3 regions of the Streptomyces yongxingensis genome follow, and region 1 is predicted to be linked to each of the others. Evidence: riboswitches for the same ligand, from Rfam matches in the RefSeq annotation. Region 1 holds a riboswitch; each other region holds the start of a gene.
The links. Region 1 has a riboswitch for cyclic di-AMP ahead of ACZ6TD_RS27200 (C40 family peptidase). Riboswitches for the same ligand answer to the same signal wherever they lie in the genome.
Positions count from the first base shown of each region.

Region 2: linked by a shared signal. The riboswitch ahead of ACZ6TD_RS28035 (transglycosylase family protein) and the one ahead of ACZ6TD_RS27200 (C40 family peptidase) in region 1 are both predicted to bind cyclic di-AMP.
Region 3: linked by a shared signal. The riboswitch ahead of ACZ6TD_RS14675 (M23 family metallopeptidase) and the one ahead of ACZ6TD_RS27200 (C40 family peptidase) in region 1 are both predicted to bind cyclic di-AMP.

Region 1 is NZ_CM145717.1:6,298,742-6,300,996, forward strand. It holds gene ACZ6TD_RS27200 (C40 family peptidase) at 1-979, opposite strand, end outside; cyclic di-AMP (ydaO/yuaA leader) riboswitch at 988-1,172, opposite strand; gene pcrA (DNA helicase PcrA) at 1,331-2,255, shown strand, end outside.
Region 2 is NZ_CM145717.1:6,479,669-6,481,923, forward strand. It holds gene ACZ6TD_RS28030 (transglycosylase family protein) at 1-538, shown strand, start outside; cyclic di-AMP (ydaO/yuaA leader) riboswitch at 793-960, shown strand; gene ACZ6TD_RS28035 (transglycosylase family protein) at 967-1,665, shown strand; gene eno (phosphopyruvate hydratase) at 1,931-2,255, shown strand, end outside.
Region 3 is NZ_CM145717.1:3,519,982-3,522,236, forward strand. It holds gene ACZ6TD_RS14670 (GntR family transcriptional regulator) at 1-386, opposite strand, end outside; gene ACZ6TD_RS14675 (M23 family metallopeptidase) at 632-1,426, opposite strand; cyclic di-AMP (ydaO/yuaA leader) riboswitch at 1,441-1,605, opposite strand; gene ACZ6TD_RS14680 (M16 family metallopeptidase) at 1,889-2,255, opposite strand, start outside.

The DNA.
Region 1 (2,255 bases):
CCTTCACCTGGTCCCAGGTGGTGCGCGGCAGCGAGATCCCGGCGGACTTCCAGGCCGCCTGCGTCAGCCCCGAGCAGTCGAAGGAGCTGGGCCCGGTCGCGCCCCAGACGTACGGCTTGCCGAGCTGCGCCTTGGCGAAGGCGATGGCCTGGGCCGCCTTGGAGCTGCCCGCCGGGGCCGAGGGCGTGGAGGGCGCCGTCGAACCGGAGCCACCCGCGTTCTGCTCCTGCTGCTTCTTGCGCGCGGCCGCCTCCTGCCGCTGCTTCTCGGCCAGCTCGGCGGCCTTACGGCGGGCCTCTTCCGCCTTCTTCTTCTCGATCGCCGCCAGCCGCGCCTTCTCCTTGGCGGTCAGATTCGCCAGCAGCCGTCGCGCCTCGGTCAGCTTGTCCTGGACGGTCTTCTTCTGGACCTTCAGCTGCTTCTGCGACGCGGTCAGCGAGGCGAGGCTCTCGCTGGCCTTACCGCGCTCCTTGGCGGCCTTCACCCGCTGCTTCTGGAAGTCGTCGACGGCCTGCTTCTGCCGGCCGGTCATCCGGTCCATCAGATGCGACTGGTCGAAGACGTCCTGCGGATCGTTGGAGAACAGCAGGGTCGCGGCGGAGCGGGCCATTCCGCCGTCGCGGTACTGGGCGGCGGCGTACTGGCCGAGCATGCGCCGGGCCTCGTTGACCTTCTCGGTGCGCTGGGCGACGGAGTCCAGCAGCTTGTCGACCTTGGCCCGCTGCTGGTCGGTGCGCTCCTTGGCGGCGTTGTAGCGCTGGGTGGCGGTCTCCGCCTGGTGGTAGAGGGTGTCGACCTTCTCCTTCACCTTCTCGATCGACTGGGCGGCCGGCTTGGGATCGGCGGGCGCGGCGTTGGCCGACTGGGAGAGGAGGGTGACGGATGCCAGGGCGGCCGTGGTGAACCCGACGGCCGTACGGCGGCTGTGACCGGTGAGCGGGGCGGGTATTCGGGTCCGCGGCTTGCGGTGCGACGCCAAGGGAGGCGACTCCTTCCGTGGACCGCCTACCGGGTTAGCTGTCGGGTTCGGGCGGTTCGGAAGGTTGCCCTACGGCCGTGTCCGGGCGGCACTCGCGTGCCACACCGGTCGGGCCGATTCACCCCGGTGTTGCGTTTTTGGGTCCCCGGCTCCGGGCGCCTCACGGCGGTACCGGACTCGGCGGAGGCCGCCCGTGCCGACGTGGTTCGCCGACGGATCTTCCGGGCCGCCTGACGCAGGACGGTAGCCAACACGTGGGGCTCCTGTGAAGACTGGTGACCGCTTTGCCCGAAACCGTTTCGTGATGTTCGGACGTCGGCTGTCAGTGGGGCGGCCTAGACTCGGGGAGCGATGAGCAGCCTCTTTGACGACAGCTTCCTGGCGGACCTCGGGCCTCCTTCGGACGAGGAGCGGCCACCCCCGCCCGAGGATTCGGCGCACCCTGGCCACGGCGGTGCCGAGGACGTGCCGCATCACCTCTTCAGCGGCGATTTCGACGCGCCCGTGCCCCGGGAAGCCCACTACCGGGACGGCGCGGCCCGGCCCGCCGTGGACCCGTCCGCCCTGCTCGAGGGGTTGAACGAGCAGCAGAGGGCCGCCGTGGAGCACACCGGCTCCCCGCTGCTGATCGTCGCGGGCGCCGGCTCCGGCAAGACCCGGGTGCTCACCCACCGCATCGCGTATCTGCTCGGCGCCCGCTCCACCCACCCCGGCCAGATCCTCGCCATCACCTTCACCAACAAGGCGGCGGGCGAGATGAAGGAGCGCGTCGAGGAGCTCGTCGGCCCGCGGGCCAACGCCATGTGGGTGTCCACCTTCCACAGCGCCTGTGTCCGCATCCTGCGCCGGGAGTCGAAGAAGCTGGGCTTCACCTCGTCGTTCTCGATCTACGACGCGGCCGACTCCAAGCGGCTGATGTCGCTGGTCTGCCGGGATCTGGACCTCGACCCCAAGCGGTTCCCGCCGAAGTCCTTCAGCGCCAAGATCTCCAACCTCAAGAACGAGCTGATCGACGAGGAGACCTTCGCGGGGCAAGCTGCGGACGGCTTCGAGAAGACGCTCGCCGAGGCGTACGTGATGTACCAGGCGCGGCTGCGCGAGGCCAACGCGCTGGACTTCGACGACATCATCATGACCACGGTCAATCTGCTCCAGGCGTTCCCGGACGTCGCCGAGCACTACCGCCGCCGCTTCCGGCACGTCCTGGTGGACGAGTACCAGGACACCAACCACGCGCAGTACACACTCGTGCGCGAGCTGGTGGGCACCGACACCG
Region 2 (2,255 bases), 180 kb from region 1:
GGACGGCTCCTCCTCGGACGCGGACCGTCCGGGGACGTCCGACAGCGCGGACAAGCCGGACGCGCCGGACGCGTCCGGGTCGGCCGAGGACCCGGAGGCGCCCCACACCTCCAAGTCCCCCGACGGTCTGGACGGCTCCGCGTCGGACGACCCGGCGTCGGACGGCCCCTCGGACTCGGACAGCCCCTCGGCGTCGGACGGCTCCAGGACTCCCTCGGCGGACCCCTCCGCCGACCCGGCGCCCTCCGGCCGCCACCGCGGCGCCCCGGACGCCGGGGAGCGGGCCGACGACGACGATGCGGGGAGCGCACGGCCCTCCGGGCGCCATGCCTCGCGCGGCGCTTCGGACCGCGACGGGAGCTCCACGGACGACGATTACACCGTTCGCCCCGGTGACAACCTGTCAGGAATCGCCGAGCACCAGAATGTGTCCCGGGGTTGGGAAGGGCTCTACGAAACCAACGAGGACCTCATCGGAACCGACCCCGATCTGATCATCCCTGGTCAGCGACTTGACCTCACCATCAGGGAGCAGTGATTCGGGGGGAATTGCCCGATCTGGACCCGGTGAGACATACATCTCGTCACATCTTCCGGGCCGCACCTCGTGTCCGATCCCTCCTCACCCGGCCCCACCTGCGCCGATGTGGGCCGGGTGAGATCAATTACAGCCCCATTCGCTGCCCTTGGGGTGTTTGAACGTTCTTGGAAGGTGTGTTTACCGTCTTTCCGCTCGCCACCGCGGGCACCGTCGATCGTCACGCCGAATCCTGCCGGCGGTCGGGGGGAACCGACGCGTCAGCGCCGAAGGCAGGAGCGGGGGACCCAAGGTAGGTGCCGAATGGCCTGTGGAAACGGGCTCGTCGGCTAGGGGTGAAGCCGGGAGCGACCATCGCGACCGGCCGGGCAACTCACGTCCGAACCCGACAGCTCACCTCGTAGGCGTCGGTGAGGAAACGAACCAAAATGCTCAAGTCCAACGGGAAGCACCGCCGCCCCTCCAAGGCCACCCGTATCGCCGCGCTCACCGGTCTCGCCGGTGCCGCCGTGGCGGCACCGCTCATCGGGGCGACCTCCGCCTCGGCGGCCACCACCTCCCAGTGGGACCAGGTCGCGCAGTGTGAGTCCGGTGGCAACTGGTCGATCAACACCGGCAACGGCTACTACGGCGGCCTGCAGTTCTCGAGCTCCACCTGGGCCGCCTACGGCGGCACGGCCTACGCCTCCACCGCGGACAAGGCCAGCAAGGCCCAGCAGATCCAGATCGCCGAGAAGGTCCTGGGCAGCCAGGGCAAGGGCGCCTGGCCGGTCTGCGGCAAGGGTCTGACCTCCGGCGGCAGCCCGTCCGCCCCGTCCGCGCCCTCCGGCTCGCAGAGCCAGTCCTCGCCGACCACCAAGTCGGCCCCGGCCGCCAAGCCGGCCCAGCCGAAGGCCCAGCCGAAGGCGCAGCCGCACACCGCGCCCGAGCCCGCCGCGCGGCACCAGACCCGTGGCCCGATCAAGAAGGGTGACGGCGAGTACAAGGTCAAGTCCGGCGACACCCTCGGCAAGATCGCCAAGGCCCACGACGTCAAGGGCGGCTGGAAGAAGCTCTTCGAGCTGAACAAGGACATCGTGGAGCAGGCCGACCTGATCTTCCCGGGCCAGCAGCTGCACCTCCGCTGAGCCACGGTCACGGCCCCGGCCCGAGGACTCCCCCCGAGGACCTCTCCTGAGGCCGGCCGCGAGAGACGAGCCCCGGCCGGGCGTGCCGCCCACTATGGCGCGCCCCGCCGGGGCTTTCCCAATGCGCAAGAAATCTGGATTTTTGATCCAGAATCTGGCTTTTTGTGTCACGCCCCCGTCTCGTGGGGCGGGCGAACGCGGGGCGCAGCCCTCCCGGCCCGTTAGGCTCGTGCTGCTACCGCAGACCCATACGAAGGAGAACCTCGTGCCGTCCATCGACGTCGTCGTAGCTCGCGAGATCCTCGACTCGCGAGGCAACCCCACGGTCGAGGTCGAGGTTGGCCTCGACGACGGCAGCACCGGCCGTGCCGCCGTGCCGTCCGGCGCCTCCACCGGCGCCTTCGAGGCCCTCGAGCTCCGTGACGGCGACAAGAACCGCTACAACGGCAAGGGCGTGGAGAAGGCCGTCCTCGCCGTGATCGAGCAGATCGGCCCCGAGCTGGTCGGCTATGACGCCACCGAGCAGCGGCTGATCGACCAGGCGATGTTCGACCTGGACGCCACCCCGGACAAGTCCTCGCTCGGCGCCA
Region 3 (2,255 bases), 2.8 Mb from region 1:
CCGCCCTGGGCCCGCTCCCGGCCGAGCCGGACCAGCCCGCGCAGCACCTTCAGATGGGCCTCGGTGCGGCGCTGTGCGGCCCGTGCGGCGCCCAGTGGCTCCAGCAGCGCGCGGATGTCCAGCAGATCGGCCGCCTCACGCTCGGAGGGCTGGGCGACGCAGGCCCCCGCGTGCCGCCGGGTCGTCACGAAGCCCTCGGACTCCAGGGTGCGCAGGGCCTCGCGGACCGGCACCCGGGAGACGCCGTAGCGCCGGGCGAGCAGTTCCTCGGTGAGGCGGCTGCCGGGCTGATATGCGCCGGATACGATGTCGTCGCGAATCGCCGCGCAGACCGCGTGTGCCGAAATCCGGCGACCGCCCTGGACCGCGTTCGTATCCCCGCTCACTTACGGTCCCGCATTGTCGAACCTCCGCCTTAACCCCCGCGAAACGCGGCCATGGAACGCGTATTGAACGACTCTATTCCACGCGGACGCCATTTCCGATGACGGGGAGCATTTCATGGATATTTTTTGGTCAGGCGGGCGGTGGCACGCCGAAGGCCCCGTCCGGCGGACGGGGCCTTCTCGGAAGTCTCGCGGGATCTCGGGATCGCGAGACCGCGCGGCGTTCGCGTCGGTCGCGCGACGGGTCAGACGTTGAGGCCGTGCGAGCGCAGGTACGACAGGGGGTCGATGTCCGAGCCGTAGTCCGGGCTGGTGCGGGCCTCGAAGTGCAGATGCGGTCCGGTGACGTTGCCGGTGGCGCCCGACAGGCCGATCTGCTGGCCGGGGGTGACCTTCTGGCCGACCGAGACGCTGATCGACGACAGGTGGGCGTACTGGGTGTAGGTGCCGTCGTTCATCTTGATGACGACGTTGTTGCCGTAGGAGCCGCCCCAGCCCGCCTCGACGATCTCGCCCATGCCCACGGAGTGCACCGTGGTGCCGGTGGAGGCGTGGAAGTCAATACCGGTGTGGCTGCCGGAGGACCACAGGCCGCTGGACGCCTGGTAGCCGGTGGAGACGTAGGAGCCGCTGATCGGCGACACGAAGGTGTTGAGGCGCTTGCGCTCGGCCTCGCGCGCCGCGCGCTCCTTGGCCTCCCGCTCGGCCTTGGCCTTCTTCGCCGCGGCCTCCGCCTTCCTGGCGGCCTCCTGGCGGGCGATCGCCTCTGCCTTGGCCTTGGCGGCGGCCTGCTCGGCGGCGGTCTCCTGGGACTGCGCCTGGGCCTCGATGTGGTCCGCGATACCGTCGCCGATCACGATCGCCTGGGTCAGACCGGTCTGCTGGGGGTTGGAGCCCCCGTCGGCCGCGAACGCCTGTCCGGTGATCCCGGCGACCACACCCGAGGCGACGGTCGTGATGCCCACGACGTTCGCGCCCGTGCGGATGTTGGCCTTGCTGGTGCGGCGATGCTTCCCGGTGGCAGTGCGGGTGGACGCCATACTGAGGCGCACTCCTTTCCTTCCTTCTCGCCTACCGGGTTAGCTGACGGGTTCGGAGCAGGAAGGTCTCCTACGGACTCCTCCCCCGGCCGGGGAAGGCGCCCGATTCACCCCTGGGGACGTGTTGGGTCCCCGGCTCCCCTGGCTCGCGCCGTACGGGGACTCGGCGATGACTGTCCGGTGCCGCGGGTGCGGCGGGTCGCTGGCGAACAGCCGGACTGACGCTAAACGGGCCCGCTTTCGATCACCAAACGGTTCCGGTTTTTTGTTGCTCTCCCCACAAACCAAACAAGCAGTCAATCCCATAAATCGGGCGTATGGGAAGGCCCCCGACGCCCTTACGGGGCCGGGGGCCTTCCGCTGTCGGCTCATGGACCGGACGTCTGCCGGACCGCCTCCGGACCGTCAGCGAGCGGGCCGGAGCGGCGGCTCATCGAACGGTTCCGGCCAACTCTCCTCGGCTCAGCCCGAGATGACGCGCACCTCGCCGATGCCCAGCGCCCGGACCGGCTCCTCGATCGCCGAGGCGTCCCCGACCAGCACCGTGACCAGCCGGTCCGCCGGGAAGGCGCTCACCACCGCGGCGGTGGCCTCCACCGTGCCGGTCTCCGCGAGACGGACGTACAACTGCGCCTGGAAGTCGTCCGGAAGATGCTGCTCGACCTGGTCGGCGAGGGTGTTCGCCACGGACGCCGCCGTCTCGTACTTCAGCGGGGCGACGCCCACCAGGTTCTGCACCGCGACATCGCGCTCGTCGTCGGTCAGCCCCTCCTCCTTCAGCGTGCGCAGCACCTTCCAGAGGTCGTCCAGCGCGGGGCCGGTCACCTCG